3 regions of the uncultured Exiguobacterium sp. genome follow, and region 2 is predicted to be linked to each of the others. Evidence: predicted binding sites of a transcription regulator. Region 2 holds the regulator's gene; each other region holds the start of a gene.

Region 1 (6,393 bases), on a different contig from region 2:
TATGCTTATGAAAAAACGATTATTAGCACAACAACTAAATGGATGGTTGATTCCGATCGTTGCCATCGGGCTGATCGTGATCAGCGGTCTCAGCGTTTACGCATCGTATCAACAATCCGTCGCAGCAACTGAGGAACGGCTGATGCGGGAGTTAACCATGTTCGACGCGAATGTCCGGGCAACGTTTCTTGCGTATCCGGATGACGCGACAGACCGCTCGCGTGCCATCAAACGATTGCAACAGCAACAGCGAACTGACTTATCACGTGACGACTATTCGATTCGTTTCCAAAGCCTGAAAACGAGTGAGGCGTTCCGACCGTTGACACTCGAACCGACAAAACGGAAACAACTACTGCAGCACTTAAAAAATGCGCGTACATATGCTTTTTCGAATCAAGATCAGTTTCTTGTCGCGATGACGATTCCGGAACTCGATGACGTCATTTTACTAACGACCGATCGTGATAAATTAATCGCTCCTGCTCGCGATTTAGCTTGGACACTCGTCTGGGTGAGCGTGATTACGCTTGTTAGCATCAGCTTTTTGATTCGCTCACGAATTAGAAGACAACTCGCCCCACTATCGAAACTCGCCTTACAGATTGAAGAAGCGCATGCGAAGCGATCGTATCGTCCATTAACGCTCAAGACGACGACCTTTGAATTACAACAGCTGACGTTTCAATACAATCAATTGATGCAACAAATCGGAGATTTAACGGCTGAGATGCAACAAGCGAGTCAGGAACTCGAATCCGTCCAGCCCCACTTTTCCTCACGCTTATCCGCGATGGATCAATCGGTCCAAGCCGTCGATGAAGTCGCCGGTTCTTTACTTGCGCAATCGTCGCAAATGGATCAAACAATCGTCGCCTCGACACGTTTGACTGCTCAAGGGCACGATGCGTTAAGTGAGATGCAAACGACACTCCTCAACAGCCAACATGCCGTAACCCGTTTTCAACAGACTGTTCAGACGAATCACACGACACTTGAGACCTTACAAGAGGAAAGCCAGTTACTGAAGGAACAATCCGCGACGACAGAGCAGATTTTGCAACAGACCTCACATCTGCAGCAACAGATGGAGATCTCAATTTCACACATCCAGCGTGTCGCTGAAGAGACGCGCCGTTTATCGCTGAACGCGCTGATTGAGGCAACCCGTGCGGGAGAAGCCGGTCGTGGCTTCACCGTCGTTGCCAAAGAAGTCGAAAAACTAGCAATCGATATCCGAACGAGTACAGATCACATCCGTCAAGTCAATCAGACATGGACGGCGGGACTCGATCAAGTCGAACAAGCCATCGCGCAGATGACTGAACGTTTTCTCTCAACATCGCAACAGCTCGAGACGGCAATGGCACACTTGCAACAAATGTTGACCGAAGCGACGACGATTGAGACGACACTGGGTACCGTCGAACAACAGCGTCAAATCGTCGCCCACGTTCAATCGAACATGCAGGAACATCTGCAGTCCGTTCAGCAGTTGATGTCGGAGCTCTCTTCTTACAGCCAAGTCCTCGGTGATCAAATGCAACACCACGTCAACCAGCAGACGGAACTGAAGACACATAGTGCGGTACTCGAGTCACGCATCAGTTCGTTGCAACAGACCGTTCGTGCCGGCGAACAATCGTTTTAAATCAAAGGAGCGCTTACCATCTCTGGTAAACGCTCCTTTATTCTGGGCTCAGCCAATGTAACGTGCTTCCTTTTTATCGATAATGTTGCGAATCCGGTTCTCCGTCACCTGATACTGCTCTGCCAATTGACGGGTTGTTTCCCCTTTTTTGTACTGCGCGCGAATCGTTCGAATCTGAAACGGTGACAGCGTCACATGTTGACCTAACAAGAGATCGAACTCACCAAGCAGTTCGTTATACTGCTGATCAATCGAAGGCAGAATTTCTAAATTTGATAACTGATCGTCAATTCGTTTACCATTACGTCGGACGAGTCGTGCTTCCGTGACGTCTTTCGTCAGAAAGGCTTGTGCGACAAGCAATCCGACCTGCACGCGCTCTCCTCGACCACGTTGATAGAGCGTGACTTTCCGGTACCCTTCCCGATTGAGCCGTGGACGGAGCAAGACACCTTTTCGTCGTTGCCGAACACCGCGACACGTCACGATCGTCCGGTCGAGCGACCTGACGCGACCTAGCGATGAGACTTCATATATACCTACATAGCCGATGACGGCTTTCCATTGTTCTTGCATGGTTGTCCTCCTTCAGACAAGGACACGACGGGACTTCATACTTGAATTATATCAAATTACGAACAAACGTTCTAGTGATGTCACTCGTCGGAATGTGCTATTCTTAGCAGAAAAAGGAAATGAGGTTCGCCCATGAAATTTGTCTTGTTACTTGGTCCCCAAGCGGTCGGAAAGATGACGATCGGTCAGGAAATCGAACGGTTGACGGAGATGAAAGTCTTCCATAACCATCAGACGATCGACCTATTATTGCCTTATTTTGATTTCTCTGAACCTGCACATCACCGCTTAAAGGATACGATCCGGCGCGAGATGTTCAAGGAAATGGCGAACAGTTCGCTCGAAGGTGTCCTGTTTACATTCCTCTGTCTATTCGGTGTCGAAGGCGGTGGTCTTGAGTTCATCGAAGAGACAGTCGAATTATTCGAACAAGCGGGTGCTGACGTCTATATCGTTGAACTGGATGCGCCGGTCGCAACTCGTCTGCACCGGAACACAACCGAAAACCGATTGACGCACAAAGTAACGAAGCGCGATCTCGCTGCTTCTGAACAGGACTTACGCGAGACGGCGGACGGATACCGGACACGTTCGCTGCCAGGCGAACTACCGGACGTCAACTATCTCTTCCTCGATACGGAACAATTAAGCGCACGTGAAAGCGCCGAAGCGATTTGCGACCATTTCAACTGGTCCAAAACAACGGTCTAATCCCAAATAAGCCCCGTCCTGCTCAAGCAGGCGGGGCTTTAGTGATGGAGTTCGCGTTCATGTCGATCAGCCTGCCACTGAAAGCCGTTCCGGCGCCAGACCGTATTACTGCCTGCTTCGCCGTAGACACATGTCAGTAATAACGTCCGCGCGAGATACGATAAAATCGACGTCAACGCTTCTGTGATATAGCCGCGCTGATCGTCCTCATCCGTCGTTGTATAACGTAAGTTTCCGGTCGATGCGTTCCATGTGAAAATAATCGTCCCGACGATCGTTTTCTCACGTAACGCATGCAGTGTCCACTTGCAACCCGATTCGTCATCCGTTGCTTCGACAAACAGTCGTGACGTCGTAAAATCCGGATGTCGTCCTTGCATTCAGCTCTCCTCCTCGACCTCAAACGTTGCTGTCGCGTAAGCCTCTCCGTTAATCAAAATGGTCAAGGTGTGTGTCCCAGGGTAATGGACACGCGTCGTCATGTTCCGAAACGATTGGCGTCGTTCGACTGGCAGCACACCTTTAACTTCCCGCTCCCGCAGTTGAAACACCTTCCGACTTGTTCCGCGTTGTTTGACGTAATCGATTGCGTACTCTAAGCGTAAACGTTGTGGAACGGAACTCGTCACCGTGAACGAGAAGTCGAGTTCTCCACCGATTGTCACTGGAGAAACGACTAAGTTCGTGACCGCCACTTCACCTTGCGTGACGTGCCCGAATAACTGTAAGACTTCTGAGTTCCCACGCTTCAATAACGTCCGGGAAGCGTGACGTAAAATCCAGTCCGTGTTCGGATCTGTTCCTAAGTGACGTTCAATTCGTTCAATCAGATATTCCGGATGTGTCTTTGAAATATCATTCAAGTGATTGGCGACACTTTTTCGGACGTAGAGTGACGGATCCTGCAGTAACGCATCAAGAATCGGTAACGCCGGTCGCGGATCAGCAATCAAACGCGGAATCGCTTGTCCCCACGGCAGACGCGGGCGTGTTCCTTCAGACGCTAAGCGCCGGACATGTTCATCATCTGATCTTGTCCATTTGAGTGCCTGCTCGAGATATCGTTCTTGATCGACAAGTAGAAAACGCCGAACGGCGAACTCCGACGTCGAGTGTGGCGTCAACTTGGCGAGTGTCGCTAACGCAAGCGACCAATCAGCAAGGTCTGCCGTCCGTTCGACATACTCTGGAAAAACAATTCCCGGTAGCCCGGTAAACTGCGGTGCGAGTCGCTCTAGCTCCCCCGCTGCGTCCGGAAACGGCGGCAAGATTGTCTCTAATGTCTCCGCCACACGACGGACACGTTGTTTAAACGCGAGTTCTTCCCAGTCTCCCCGATCGACTCGTCTTCGAAAATCCGATACATCGATCGCTGCTCCTAAGCGGTCGAGCCAACTCGGTGAAAATACATCTTTAATCAAACTCATCCTTCATCCAGTCCCCTCTGTGTGCGCTCCAGTTTGAGCAATGTTTCCTTGCGTGCGAGTCCACCCGCGTATCCACCTAAATCTCCATTCGTCCGAATGACCCGATGGCACGGAATGACGATTGCCAGTTGGTTCGCTCCATTCGCTCGTGCGACGGCACGAACAGCAGTCGGTTGACCGATCCGGATCGCCAGCTCTTGGTACGAGATCGTCTCCCCACTCGGAATCCGCTCGAGTTCTTCCCAGACGCGGCGTTGAAATGGTGTCCCGTACCGCATCAGTGGCGTCTGAAACGATACCGGCTCTCCTTTGAAGTAACGACGGAGCTCCGCTTCGATCTGTCCAAAGACCGGTGATTCCCCGGGAACGATGACAGCGCGCGCTTTTTGACGTAATTGTTCGATTTCCCGCTCCAGTCCACGTCGGTCGACGAACTCGAGCAGATGTAAGAGTTGATCGTCGGCAATCGCCAGCATCGAACCGAGTGGTGTATCAAGCCATTTCGCGCGTAAGACCTGCCCGTCAAAGCGCGACGGTGCCTGCCCGAGAATCCGTGCTGACGCCTCACGAAAACCACTACTCGATTCATAACCTCCAGCCAACTGCCCTTCGATGATCGGCTTACCGGTCCGGATCTCCTTCATCGCAAGCCCCATCCGTCGTGCCCGAGCATACGCGACGAACGTCATTCCGAAGCGTTTCTTGAACTGGCGGCGTGCCGTTGATTCATCGAGACCAAGTGCTCGAAAATCGGCTTCCTTGAATCGTTTGTCTGGTTCTGCCTCGACCGCTTCGATCAAGCGTTGAATCGTACCATGATCGCCGGGATAAGCAAGCGGATGACAACGACGGCACGGTCGATAAGAGGCAAGTAATGCCTCTTGCGCCGTCTCAAAAAACTCACAGTTCTCTGCTTTCGGTTTTCGTGCCGGACACGTCGGACGGCAAAAGATGCCGGTCGTCTTGACACCAACAAAAAACGTTCCTTCGTACGTCGCGTCCCGGCGAACGAGCGCTTCATAATACGTGTGATGTTCCATCGCCTTCCCCTCCTTTGTCCTTAGTATACCGGCTTGTCCGGTCATCATGTCGCCGAAAATCAGGCATTGATATGTTTAAGATTCACTTAAGAAACATCGTCCTGTTTTCGAAAGGGACGATGTGCATACTACATGATATACTCAACGGAAAGTAGGGTTTTCATGTTTGATTTCTTAAAAGAAGCACTTCACGCACCACTCCGTGTCGGAGCCATCGCACCGAGCAGTCCACGTCTGGCTGAAATGATGGCACGACGCGCCGTCGCCGATCGTCCACGCCAAATTCTTGAAGTCGGAGCGGGTGACGGAGCGATCACCAAAGCTTTACTGGCCGCTCGTTCACCGGAGACACATCTCTTGATTTGTGAACGGAGCGAAACGTTCCGCCCGGCACTCGAACAATTACTGGCTCAGGAAACGAATGTCACTCTCTTCATTGGTGACGTTCAAGGATTATCCGATTCATGGAGCGGACAGATCGACGTCATCGTCAGTGGTCTCCCGTTTGCGTCGTTCCCGGCAGCGTTACGGCATGATTTATTGGCACAATTCCAAACGTTACTACGATCAGGCGGTCACTTCATCGCCTTTCAATACACCCGGTTTCAGTTCAAGATGTTCCGGGACTATTTCCAAGAACACAGCTATTCGCACACGCTCTACAATCTTCCCCCGGCTTACGTCTTCGAGGGGGTGCAACAGGAGGAAATGAATCATGCCTACGCTCTTGATCGTTGATGACGAAGCAGACATCCGTCAATTGCTTCGACTCTATTTAACAAATGAAGGTTACGAAATCATCGAAGCCGAAAACGGTGAGGAGGCGTTAACGACTCTTGCAACGCGTCCAGTTGATGCGATGTTACTCGACGTGATGATGCCCGTTCGCGATGGCTTCTCGACCGTTCAAGCGGCGCGCGCTGCCGGTCACACGTTACCCGTCTTGATGCTGACGGCGAAACGCGAAGATATGGATAAGATTCAAGGT
Region 2 (6,393 bases):
ATATCGAGTAACTCTTCATCCCATTTTTGTTCATAAATGTTATACATCAATGTTCGTGAAGCGTTCGTGTAGTCCGTGATGTGCGTTTTTCCACCAGACAGTTTCCAAACGAGCCACGTATCGATCGTACCGAAGAGTAATTCACCGTTCTCCGCTTGCTGACGCGCACCTTCAACATTGTCGAGAATCCATTTGACTTTCGTACCAGAGAAGTAGGCATCAATCAAGAGTCCTGTCTTATCACGGAACTTCTGGTTTAAGCCTTGTTCTTTTAAGTCATCACAGATACCAGACGTTTGACGTGATTGCCAAACGAGTGCATGATAAACGGGTTTGCCTGTTTCTTTGTTCCAGACGACCGTCGTTTCACGTTGGTTCGTAATGCCGATTCCAGCGATTTGCTCAGGTTTGATATCTGCTGTTCCGAGTGCTTCTGCCATGACAGCAAGAATCGAACCCCAGATTTCGTTTGCATCATGCTCGACCCAGCCTGGTTGCGGGAAGTATTGTTTGAATTCCCGTTGTGCCGAGTTGACGATTTTCCCATCGTGATCGAAGATGATCGCACGTGAGCTTGTCGTACCTTGGTCGAGTGCTAGGATATACTTGTTTTCCATTTCGAAATCCCCCTTGAGCGGTATGTGTTAGTGAAACGTGATCTTATTAGTAGATCAATTGATAGATGAACACGGCAAGCGCTCCACCGATGATTGGACCGACGACTGGAATCCATGAGTAGCCCCAGTCAGAGGAACCTTTATTCGGAATCGGTAGAATGGCATGCGCGATACGCGGTCCAAGGTCACGGGCTGGGTTGATGGCGTACCCTGTTGTACCACCAAGCGATAGACCGATGACGACGACGAGTAAACCGACGATGAGTGGTTTTAAGCCATCACCAAATGTCGTTAAACCGAGTGCCAAGATTCCGAAGACGAGAACGAATGTCCCGATGATTTCAGAAATCAAGTTCGACGGTGTATGACGAATTGCTGGACCCGTTGCGAACACACCAAGTTTTGCAGCTTGATCATCAGTCGCTTCAAAATGTTTCATGTAATGAAGCCAAACGAGAATGGCGCCGATGAAAGCTCCGACAAGTTGTCCGGCAATGTAGACAGGAACGTCTGCCCATGGTAAATCAGAGTTCAAAGCAAGTGCAATCGTTAAAGCTGGGTTCAAGTGCGCACCACTCTCAGCAGCGACGAATGCTGCTGTCATGACGGCAAGACCCCAAGCGAACGTGATGACGATCCATCCGCTGTTTTCCGACTTCGTCTTTTTCAAGACGACACCGGCGACGACACCATCCCCGAGCAGAATGAGGATCATCGTACCGATCATTTCTAGTACAAAGTTATTCATGCAAAAACCCTCCCTTTGGATTAAAGCAGATAATGGTCTTTCTACTTTAAATTACTCCGATTTGAGAACGTTTTCAATACATATAATTGAAATATAGGAATGGAAATTTTTTATTTTGATGTTTAAAGATACGAAAAAGTGGATAAGAAAACACCTCGTCTTGCCTGCAAGCAAGCAAAAGAGGTGTTAACGACGACGCTTTTTTCTTTTTTTAGGTCGAAACCAACTACTGGAATAATCTAGTAGAATATGAATCGTACTCGCTATCATGATGCCGATGACAAACGCAGGCAGGGAAGCGAACCAAGAATCGATGGTCTCTGACGCGATGATTTGAAAATACAAGCTGAGAAATAATAAGGGGATCACAAGTGCAGCGCTATAAAGGAGTCGAATGACATCCCCGATGATCAATCCGTGTGACCAAATTGAGCGATGGGGCATGATCTTGACATACGGCATCCACAGAACTCGAAATGGTCCGAAACGATAATAGGGTTCTGATTTTAAATCGAGGTCGGGTGACAACCAAAGGGTACCGACAGCGATGCCGATGGCGGTCGGTAACCAATCCGTTTGTTGCGTTGCGACCGAATACGCAACGTAACCCGTCAATGCGACGGTATTGACGGTATCATGTACATTTCCTGAAGGCATGAAAAAAGACCAGTCGTAACTGGTCCCTCCGTCAATGAATCGTCCGATACACGCCGATTACCTTACCAAGAATGGAGACATTATCGAAATACATCGGATCCATCGAGTCATTTTCTGGTTGTAGACGTACCTGTTGATCTTCTAAGAAGAACCGTTTCACCGTCGCTTCGCTATCTTCGGTCATAGCTACGACGATTTCTCCGTTTTCTGCTGTGTTTTGTTGGCGTACGATGACACGATCGCCGTCAAGAATACCTGCGTTAATCATCGATTCACCATCGATCGTCAACATGAAGACTGTTTCATTTCCTACATAATGTGCAGGAAGCGGGAACTGTTCTTCGATATTTTCAATCGCTGTAATCGGAAGGCCCGCTGTGACTTTCCCGATGACGGGAACATGGACAATGGCTTCCGTGATTTCTTCAGGCTTATCAAGCAATATCTCAATCGCACGTGGTTTCGTCGGGTCACGGCGAATCATTCCCCGTTTCTCGAGTCGATCCAAATGACCGTGTACCGTCGAGCTAGACGCGAGTCCGACTGCTTCTCCGATTTCACGAACTGATGGTGGATACCCCTTCAGTTTCACTTCAGAGACGATGTAGTCGAGAATCTCTTGTTGGCGCTTAGACATTTTCCGCATACGAATTGCCACCTCTTTCTGGATTGAAGTTTGAAATGTAAGAATATATGTTTCTAGATTCACTATAACATAGAACAAATGAGCGTACAAACAATTGTTCGACATTTTGTGTTGACCGAACACGGGTTCTGTGTTTATTATGAGTTATGCGAACAATTGTTCCGAGAACATTTATTCTAACTCATTCATTTCATATTTGGAGGGATTCATGATGATTCATTCGATTCGTACTCATGCTTTTTCAATTCTCTTCTATGCCTTAAGTATTGCCTTCGTGATCTTTTTACTCATACCACGTCCGGATGAAAAGGTAGCGCAATTGATGACCGCTTCCGTTACGGTCGATGAGAACGCTACAGTCGAACAAATTGCAGAAGTTTACAATGACGGTTCGATGTCAGATGAAGAATACGTCAACTGGTTGATCAAAAATAATGATGTCGAGACAAAACATGTCATCTCAAAAAGCAAAATCGTTGTACCAATCGCACAACAATGACAAAATGGAAAAGTTGTGAAAGAACGAACAGGGATGTGAGGTACGATGAAGGTCGTGATTTATTGTCGGGTATCGACCGAAAAAGAAGCACAAGATAGCTCGATTGAACGCCAACGAATGGAGCTTTCGAAGGTCGCGTCTCAAAAAGGGTTTGATGTCGTAGATATCGTCTCTGAAAAAGAGAGTGGATATGATGTCGATCGCGAAGGGATGCTGACGGTTCTTGATCATGTGACACGTGACGCAGTAGATGCAGTCCTCGTGACGGATGATACACGGATTGGTCGAGGGAATGCGAAAATCGCTATTTTGCACACGTTTAAAAAGCACGGTGTTCGGTTGATGACACTTGATTCTGATGGAGAATACCAGCTTGCTGATGCAGAAGCAATGGTCCTTGAGATTGTCTCGCTGGTGGAAGAATATCAACGGAAATTGCATAACGCTAAAATCGCGCGTGGCATGAGGCGAGCGGTCGAGCAAGGTTTTCGCCCGGAGCGTAATCTCAATCGTCAAGGAGAGAACGCTGGGCGTAGTCGAAAAGACGTACCGATCGAAGAAATCGTACGCCTCCGAGAACTCGGACTGACGTTTTCAGATATCGCCATTACGCTTCGCGGGATGGGACATGATATCTCAAAGGCGACGGTCAATCGTCGATATCTTGAATACCGCGAAATGACGCCTAGCCCGGAATGAGAAGCAAGTAACCTGTCGACTGACACGGTTAACTTGCTTTTTTTTGTAAGCTCTTTTACAGTAAGAATACAATTGAACTACTCAAGTTTGAGTCATAGAGAAAGAGGGATTCCATGTTATCACAAGAACAATTAGATCGAATCAATGCATTAGCGAATAAATCAAAAGTCGAGCCGTTATCGGAAGCAGAAACAGCAGAACAAAAAGAGCTACGTGCTGCGTATCTCGCAGCATTCCGTGGATCGTTCAAAAACCAACTCATGGGCATGAAGATCGTTGATGAAGAGGGCACGGACGTAACACCTGAGAAATTAAAACAAGCACAAGAAGAAGAACGGAATAAACAATAATCGTTTATTTCTTCTATAGAAGAAAGGAGGTCTCCGTCAGGTGGACCTCCTTTTTGTTGGAGTGGTTAGATGAGGAAACATTGCACGATAGCAATACATCTTAATAACGATCTTTCATCAATTCATGCATCCTGTATGAGTCGATAGAACGGCTATAGATAGCGCATTTATTTTAATGTGACATACTATTTAGAAAAGTTGTATCACATTTAAGAGTGTGCTAAAATGAGTAGGAATTTGTGAAAAAGAGAGAGGATGATTGTTTTGACGAACATGACGACAGTAGAACAATTAGCAATTAATACGATTCGTACCTTATCGATTGATGCCGTACAAAAGGCGAATTCGGGTCACCCAGGTATGCCAATGGGAGCAGCACCGATGGCATTCTCGCTTTGGGCGGATCATATGAACCATAACCCTAAAAATCCAGAATGGTTCAACCGCGACCGTTTTGTACTTTCAGCCGGACACGGTTCGATGCTTCTCTACTCACTCCTCCACTTATCGGGATATGATCTATCAATGGATGATCTTAAATCATTCCGTCAATGGGGATCAAAAACACCAGGTCACCCGGAATACCGTCACACGGCTGGTGTAGATGCGACAACAGGTCCACTTGGTCAAGGGATCGCAATGGCAGTTGGTATGGCGATGGCAGAACGTCATCTTGAAGCAAAATACAACCGTGACGAGCTCAACGTCGTCGATCACTTCACATACGGAATTTGTGGAGATGGAGACTTAATGGAAGGTGTCTCAGCTGAGGCGGCTTCACTCGCAGGTCACCTTGGTCTTGGTAAATTGGTCGTATTGTACGATTCAAACGATATCTCACTTGACGGCGATCTCGATAAATCATTCTCTGAAAACGTCCAGAAGCGCTTCGAAGCGTACAACTGGCAAGTCATTCGCGTAGAAGACGGAACGGATATCGATTCGATTTCGAAAGCGATCGCGGCGGCACAAGCAGAGACGACAAAACCAACATTGATCGAAGTCAAGACAGTCATCGGTTTCGGTTCACCGAACAAATCAGGTAAATCGGCTTCTCACGGTGCACCACTCGGTGAAGCGGAAATCAAATTGACGAAAGCTAGCTATGTATGGGATCACGAAGAGTTCTACGTCCCTGAGGAAGTCAAATCATTGTTCGACGAGCGGATCGTCCAACGTGGTGCTTCTGCGGAAGACGCATGGAACGAAACGATGAAACAATACGAAGCAGCGCATCCAGAATTGCATGCGGAACTCGTTCGCGCAATCGCAAACGAATTGCCAAGTAACTGGGAAGCAGATCTTCCGACGTACGACTTGTCATCAAAAAAAGCGACACGACAAACGAGTGGTGAAGTCTTGAATGGCCTTGCGAAGAACGTTCCGACATTGTTCGGTGGTTCAGCTGACCTTGCAGGATCAAACAATACAATGCTCAAAGGCGAAGCAGACTTCGATATCGACCCGAGCGGTCGTAACATCTGGTTCGGTGTACGTGAATTCGCAATGGCTGCGGCTGTCAACGGTATGGCACTTCACGGTGGCGTCATTCCTTACGGCGCGACATTCTTCGTCTTCTCGGATTACCTCCGTCCAGCAGTCCGTCTTGCTGCGTTAATGGGACTACCATCAATCTTCGTCTTGACGCATGACTCGATCGCTGTTGGTGAAGATGGTCCAACACACGAGCCAGTCGAACACTTGATGAGCTTCCGTGCAATGCCGAACGTCACGATCTACCGTCCAGCAGACGGAAAAGAGACGATCGCAGCATGGAAAACAGCGGTTCAAGCAAAAGACAAACCGACACTTCTCGTCTTGACGCGTCAAGGTCTACCAGAGCTTGAAGGTACAACGACGGAAGGCGCTGAAAAAGGTGGTTATGTCATCGCTGGTGATGTGACGAAAGCTGATACGCTCTTGATCGGTACGGGTTCAGAAGTTCACCTTCTTGTCGAAGCACAAAAAGAACTGGGTGAATCAGCAGCTGTCGTTTCGCTTCCATCATGGGAAGTATTCGAAGCACAGTCAGCAGAGTATAAAGAATCAGTTCTTCCGAAACACATCACGAAACGTGTCGCGATCGAAGCAGGCGCTTCACTCGGTTGGTACAAATATGTAGGAACAGAAGGACAAGTCATCGGAATCGATCGTTTCGGCGCATCTGCTCCTGGAGA
Region 3 (6,393 bases), 1.3 Mb from region 2:
CTTTCTTCGCCATGTAGCCTTCCATCTGTTCCCGGATATAATCAGACGATGTCTCCTTGAAGCGACGCTGTAAGTTATTGAGGACCCCTTCGAAGTAGAGGTCCGTGTTTCGGACCATCCCGAAGTCGTTCTCATACCGGAAGTGGATCTCTTCCTTCGTGTTTCCGTTCAAGATCGTTTCGCGGTGTTCTTCTGACAATTGTTCGAACGGTGTATCCATATCGATCTTGAAGTGGTCACAGACCGCTTTGAGTAATTGTGGATAATACTGCGAGCTCGTCGGTTCCCACGCTACGATCGCCCCTTCGTTTAATGACTTATCGGGATGTGGCACGACGAGATCAACATCGACCTCAAGCTTCGTTCCGAGACCGTCACATGACGTACAAGCACCAAACGGTGAGTTGAACGAGAACATCCGTGGTTCAAGTTCGCCGATCGAGAAGCCACAGATCGGACAAGCATGATGTTCACTGAACAACAATTCGTTGCCATCCATCGTATCGACGATGACCCGACCGTCCGCGAGGCGAAGTGCAGTCTCGAGTGAGTCGGCAAGACGAGCTTCGACATCTGGCCGCACGACGACACGGTCGACGACGACTTCGATCGAGTGTTTCTTGTTTTTCTCAAGCGTGATCTCTTCGGCAAGATCCATCGTCTCTCCGTTGACACGAACGCGGACGAAACCTTCCTTCTTCAAATCGTCGAGCACTTTGACGTGCGTTCCTTTACGTCCGGAAACGATTGGCGCGAGGATTTGCAGACGCGTCCGCTCCGGCAACTCCATCACTTGGTCGACCATCTGACTGATCGTCTGGCTCGAAATCTCGATTCCGTGATTCGGACAAATCGGTTTACCGATCCGTGCGTACAATAGACGCAAATAATCATAGATCTCTGTGACCGTTCCGACCGTTGAACGTGGGTTTTTACTCGTCGTCTTCTGGTCGATTGAAATTGCTGGACTCAGTCCTTCGATCGTGTCGACATCCGGTTTATCCATCTGTCCGAGGAACTGACGAGCATAAGCAGATAAACTTTCGACATAACGCCGTTGTCCTTCCGCGTAAATCGTATCGAAGGCAAGCGACGATTTCCCTGACCCGGACAAGCCCGTCAAGACGACGAGCTGATCGCGGGGGATTTCGACATCGATGTTTTGTAGATTATTGACGCGAGCGCCTTTGATGATAATCTGATTCTTCTTTTCTCCCAACTTAGGCACCTGCTTTCAATTCTAATATGAGGTCGCGAAGCTCGGCAGCTCGTTCGAACTGCATGTCTTTCGCCGCTTGACGCATCTCTTGGTCAAGCTGTTCAAGCAACGTTTCACGCTCCGGTTTTTTGAGTTTGTTGAACTTCTCAAGTTTTTCGACGGTATCGTCGCTCTCGATTGTCGTACTGATGACACCACGCACGTCTTTTTTGATCGTCTGCGGCGTAATGCCATGTTCTTCGTTGAACGCCATCTGGATCGCGCGACGGCGTTCCGTTTCATCGATCGCACGTTGCATCGAATCGGTGATTTTATCGGCAAACAAGATGACGTGTCCTTCCGCGTTCCGAGCCGCCCGACCAATCGTTTGAATCAGCGAACGGTCCGAACGCAAGAAGCCTTCCTTATCGGCATCAAGAATCGTCACGAGTGAGACTTCCGGAATATCGAGTCCTTCTCGTAACAAGTTGATTCCGACAAGGACATCATATTTCCCGAGTCGTAAGTCACGGATGATTTCAATTCGTTCGAGTGTCTTGATCTCCGAGTGCATGTAGTTGACCTTGACGCCATTCTCTTTCAAGTAATCGGTCAAGTCTTCTGCCATCTTCTTCGTCAGTGTCGTCACGAGAACACGTTCGTTCTTCGCGACCCGGTCACGGATGTTATCCATCAAGTAATCGATTTGTCCCGTAATCGGATGAATCTCAATCGTCGGATCGACGAGACCGGTCGGACGGATGATTTGCTCGACCATCTCTTTCGAATGTTCGAGTTCATATGGTCCTGGTGTCGCCGAGATATAGATCGCCTGACTGACTTTTTCCTCGAACTCCTCGAACCGTAACGGACGGTTGTCTTTTGCCGAAGGGAGACGGAAGCCGTGATCGACGAGGACTTGTTTCCGTGCCTGGTCCCCGTTGTACATCCCGCGAATTTGCGGCAGCGTGACGTGCGACTCATCGGCAACGAGTAAGAAATCTTTCGGGAAGTAATCGAGCAATGTATACGGTGTTGCCCCTTCCGGCATCAAGTTCAAATGACGTGAATAGTTCTCGATTCCGGAGCAATAGCCCATCTCACGCATCATCTCGAGATCGTAGTTCGTCCGTTGTTCGAGCCGTTGTGCTTCGAGCAACTGATTGTCTTCGCGTAACTTCGCAAGCTGGACCTCTAGTTCCTTCTCGATGTTTGCGATTGCTTTTTGCAGACGGGTATCCCCCGTCACGAAGTGGGACGCCGGGAAGATTGAGATGTGCTCACGGTCCGCGACGATCTCACCTGTCAGTGGATCCATGTCACGGATCCGTTCAATCTCGTCACCGAAGAACTCGACCCGGACACACTGTTCGTCGCGTGACGCCGGGAAGATTTCGACGACGTCTCCGCGGACGCGGAACCGTCCGCGCTGGAAATCGATATCGTTACGCTCATACTGAATGTCGATCAGACGACGGAGCATCTCGTTCCGCCCCATCTCATTGCCGACACGCAGGGATAAGACGTGGTTGTTGTACTCTTCCGGGTTACCGAGACCATAGATACACGAGACAGACGCAACGATCAAGACGTCCTCCCGTTCGAACAGGGCGGACGTCGCCGAGTGGCGCAATTTATCGATCTCATCGTTAATCGAAGAGTCCTTCTCAATGAACGTATCCGTCGACGGAACGTATGCTTCCGGTTGGTAATAGTCATAAAAACTAACGAAGTATTCGACCGCATTGTTTGGGAAGAATTCCTTGAACTCCGAGTAGAGTTGTCCCGCTAGTGTTTTGTTGTGGGCAAGAACGAGCGTCGGTTTCTTGATTTCCTTGATGACGTTTGAGACCGTGAACGTCTTCCCGGTACCAGTCGCTCCAAGCAACGTCTGATGTCGTTCGCCTTGTTTTAGCCCAGTCACCAATTTTTCGATTGCTGTCGGCTGATCACCGCCTGGTTCAAATGGTGAAACGAGTTCAAAATCCATCGTTTGCTTCCCCCTCATCACGTTAAAAAATCTATTTCTATTGTATCACTTTACGAACAAACATTCGATTATGAAGTGCTCCTTTTAGGAAGTTACCCTTTTTTTCGAAAATGCAAAAGTTTCTTTTTGCATCGAATGTTGAGCCTCGATTTCTCTGCCGACAAAAAAATCCCCGTCACGGCTGTTCCGTAACAGGGATGTACTCGTTAATGTAAGGACCGCACTTTAGTGCGACCATGAACCGGCTCGTTGACGAACAAGATGCCGAGCTCATGATGATCTTGTTCATAGAATGCACGTTGCGCAAAACGGATGTCTCCGTTATGGTTCATGACTTCAAGACGCAGATACGGTTTGTGTTTTTGAATCGCTTCGTAAAACGATGCTTCTGAGTCGACCTTTTCACCATTGACCTTATAGATTGCTTCACCCGGAATCAAGCCCATCTCAGCAGCCGGTTTATCAGGCAATGTCCCGAGGATGACGGCACCACGCGTTCCATTGAGGAACAATGGCGTCTGCGCCCGGTTCAGGCGTTTGACCCGCTGATGCAACAAAATGTGCAAGACGATCAATAAAACGATTCCGTACAGCCATTCGGCTTGATTGGTCACGTACGCAAGAACCGTCAAGAGAATCGCGACAAGACTCGTGATTAAACGTCCTTGAACGAGCGGACGCATCAATTCTTTCGGCAGCTTACCCGTAAAGAGGAAGCTGAAGCCGATCGGTAACCAAAGAACGATCGGAACGAGTTCTGGAAAGTTATAACGTGGCCACCACGTCTCGAGCACGTCGCCCGGAACAAAGACAAGCAACGGCAACAACCAAAGCTTGTTCGAAGACAGCCCACCGATGAAGCGACCACGCTTCGAGACGACGAGTGACGGTGACAGGCGTCGCTTTCCTCGCCACCAGACGAGGAGACATTCCGCGACGAGCGTTAACGCGGCAAGGAGTAAAATCATCTTTGGCTCGACCGCTCGAACCGGATCAAGACGTGCATCCATTAGGAACCAGCCGGCAAGTCCAAGCAAGACGATCGACCAGAGTGGCAAGTTCAAACGCACGACGCCAATCAACAGTAAAACGCTCGAGAGTCCGAGTAACAACAGAGCGTATTGCGGCGTCAGTGTCAATCCGAGCCAGCCGCTGACGACAGACAGGACGAGACCGACGAGTAACCCCGGTAAAAGTGTTTCGAGGACATCGCTTCGTTTTCCGTGTGTCCGGGAGCGAAATAGTCCGCGTTCCCGTTTGACACGACGGATGCCGATGACCCAACTGACAAGAAGTGCTAACCACAAGGTCGGACTGGCGATGAGACTAATCGCGGTCCAACCAATTTCATCGAGTAATTCCACGCGCATTCAGACCTCTTTCCATTCCTTATTATTGAGAAGCGACCTCGAGTGCTTTTTTCCGCTGGACGTCATTCTTATCGTCCTCGAGTTTCTTCAGGAGACGCGTCTCCATCTCACCTGCTGTCTGCTGATCGATTTTTCCTGTGACGTCGAGCTTCGCATCCTTTTGCAAAGCTTCGACGGCTTTCTTCATCGTGTCACCGAAATACCCATCCTGTCCTTTTGGCTCGAAACCGATTGCTTCGAGGACGAGGTGAGCATTTTCAACTGATTTTCCATAATCGCCGACTTCGAGTGACTTTTGATCAGTCAAAATCTTCGTGACGTTGAAGTAAGCCGGTTGCTTGACTTCAATCGTCGGCTTAACGCCTTTTTTATGAATCCAGTTGCCGTCCGGTGTCAGCCATTTGTTCGTCGTTAACTTTAAATCGCTACCGTCTTTCAAATCATAGGCACTTTGAACGATTCCTTTCCCGAACGATTTCGTACCGACGACATCCGCTCCAGCTCCCTCTTTCAGACCAGCTGCTAAAATCTCAGACGCTGACGCCGATCCGCCGTCTTCGAGCACGACGATGTTATAAGGTTTCTTCTCGTCTGCTTTCCCGAATTCCTGCTGTCGCTCTCCCTTATTGTTCTCGACTTGATAAATCGGAACGTCCTTCGGAATGAACGGTGCAATCATGCTTGAGACAGCTGTTAAGAGACCACCTGGGTTCCCACGGACGTCGATGACAAGTCCATCAATGTTTTGACTCTCGAGTTTCGCAAGACCTTTCTCGAACTCTTTAGCCGTCGGTTCTGAGAACTGTGTCACTTGCAAGACACCGATCTTTTTCCCGTTGACGTCCTCGGTCGACGTATAGACCGTCTCGATTGGAATCGTATCCCGTTTGATCGAGATGTCCATCGCGTCCTGCCCACTCCGTTGAATCGTTAAGACAACATTCGTTCCTTTTTCACCGCGGATTTTCTTGACCGCTTGATCCGTTTTTTGCCCTTTCGTCGACTTGCCATCGATCTTTAGAATGACGTCGCCCGGCTTAATACCAGCTTTTTCGGCCGGTGATCCTTTGATCGGAGAAACGATAACGATCGACTCACCTTTTTGCTCCAATGTCGCACCGATTCCTTCGAACGAAGACGACAGATTCGTATTGAATGATGCCGTTTCCGACTCATCCATGTAAACGGAATATGGATCATCGAGTACTTCCGTCATACCGGATAACGCACCGTCGAGTAATTCTTTGTCCGTTACATCTTTTAAATAATTCTGTTCGATCATCTGGCGGACCTGATCGATTTTTTTCCAATCCCCCGTCGCATTTGAAGAAGACGATGATGTCGAGACGGAATCCGTTCCGCCCGCTGCTAACATTCCAACGGCGCCTACCCCTAAACCAAGCCCGAAGGTACTGACCGCGATCACTGCTGTTGTAGATTTTTTCACGCTTGATTCCCCACTTCCGTTAAAAAACGCATTATTTTTTTCAGTATAGCAAAAAAAGATAGGTTACCCTATCTTTTCAGTATTCTATGGGATGTCAAAAGAGATACGGTGCCGGATCGACCGCATTCGGTTGACCGATCGCCCATTCACCTTTATGCAATTCGAAATGCAGGTGAGGTCCTGTTGACCAACCGGTGGAGCCAAGCGTACCGACCGTTTGACCCGGCATGACCGTTTGACCCGCCTTGACATCGATCGAATCCAGATGCGCATAGACGGTCGTATAGACCTGACTGTCGATCAAGTGCGTCACCATGACGACATTACCGTATCCCGTCGCACTACCGGCACGGAGGACGATACCGCCCGCCGCCGCATGAATCGGCGT

Evidence for each region. The regulator LexA, encoded in region 2, represses DNA repair genes until DNA is damaged. The targets are predictions, from matches to a motif close to CGAACATATGTTCG.
Region 1: the regulator LexA is predicted to act here: its motif matches at 2,287-2,300, upstream of ACHWTJ_RS14840 (NUMOD4 domain-containing protein).
Region 3: the regulator LexA is predicted to act here: its motif matches at 3,242-3,255, upstream of uvrB (excinuclease ABC subunit UvrB).

The regions. Positions count from the first base shown of each region.
Region 1 is NZ_CAXYJR010000007.1:156,134-162,526, reverse strand. It holds gene ACHWTJ_RS14845 (methyl-accepting chemotaxis protein) at 2-1,651, shown strand; gene ACHWTJ_RS14840 (NUMOD4 domain-containing protein) at 1,700-2,227, opposite strand; gene ACHWTJ_RS14835 (AAA family ATPase) at 2,360-2,938, shown strand; gene ACHWTJ_RS14830 (GNAT family N-acetyltransferase) at 2,977-3,318, opposite strand; gene ACHWTJ_RS14825 (DNA alkylation repair protein) at 3,319-4,365, opposite strand; gene ACHWTJ_RS14820 (bifunctional transcriptional activator/DNA repair enzyme AdaA) at 4,362-5,405, opposite strand; gene ACHWTJ_RS14815 (class I SAM-dependent methyltransferase) at 5,568-6,143, shown strand; gene ACHWTJ_RS14810 (response regulator transcription factor) at 6,121-6,393, shown strand, end outside.
Region 2 is NZ_CAXYJR010000005.1:1,713,791-1,720,183, reverse strand. It holds gene glpK (glycerol kinase GlpK) at 1-617, opposite strand, end outside; gene ACHWTJ_RS10885 (MIP/aquaporin family protein) at 664-1,365, opposite strand; gene ACHWTJ_RS10880 (metal-binding protein) at 1,552-2,022, opposite strand; gene lexA (transcriptional repressor LexA) at 2,054-2,668, opposite strand; gene ACHWTJ_RS10870 (hypothetical protein) at 2,880-3,167, shown strand; gene ACHWTJ_RS10865 (recombinase family protein) at 3,213-3,866, shown strand; gene ACHWTJ_RS10860 (DUF896 domain-containing protein) at 3,980-4,216, shown strand; gene tkt (transketolase) at 4,472-6,393, shown strand, end outside.
Region 3 is NZ_CAXYJR010000005.1:375,024-381,416, reverse strand. It holds gene uvrA (excinuclease ABC subunit UvrA) at 1-1,219, opposite strand, end outside; gene uvrB (excinuclease ABC subunit UvrB) at 1,221-3,188, opposite strand; gene ACHWTJ_RS03605 (PDZ domain-containing protein) at 3,395-4,558, opposite strand; gene ACHWTJ_RS03600 (S41 family peptidase) at 4,581-6,005, opposite strand; gene ACHWTJ_RS03595 (peptidoglycan DD-metalloendopeptidase family protein) at 6,100-6,393, opposite strand, start outside.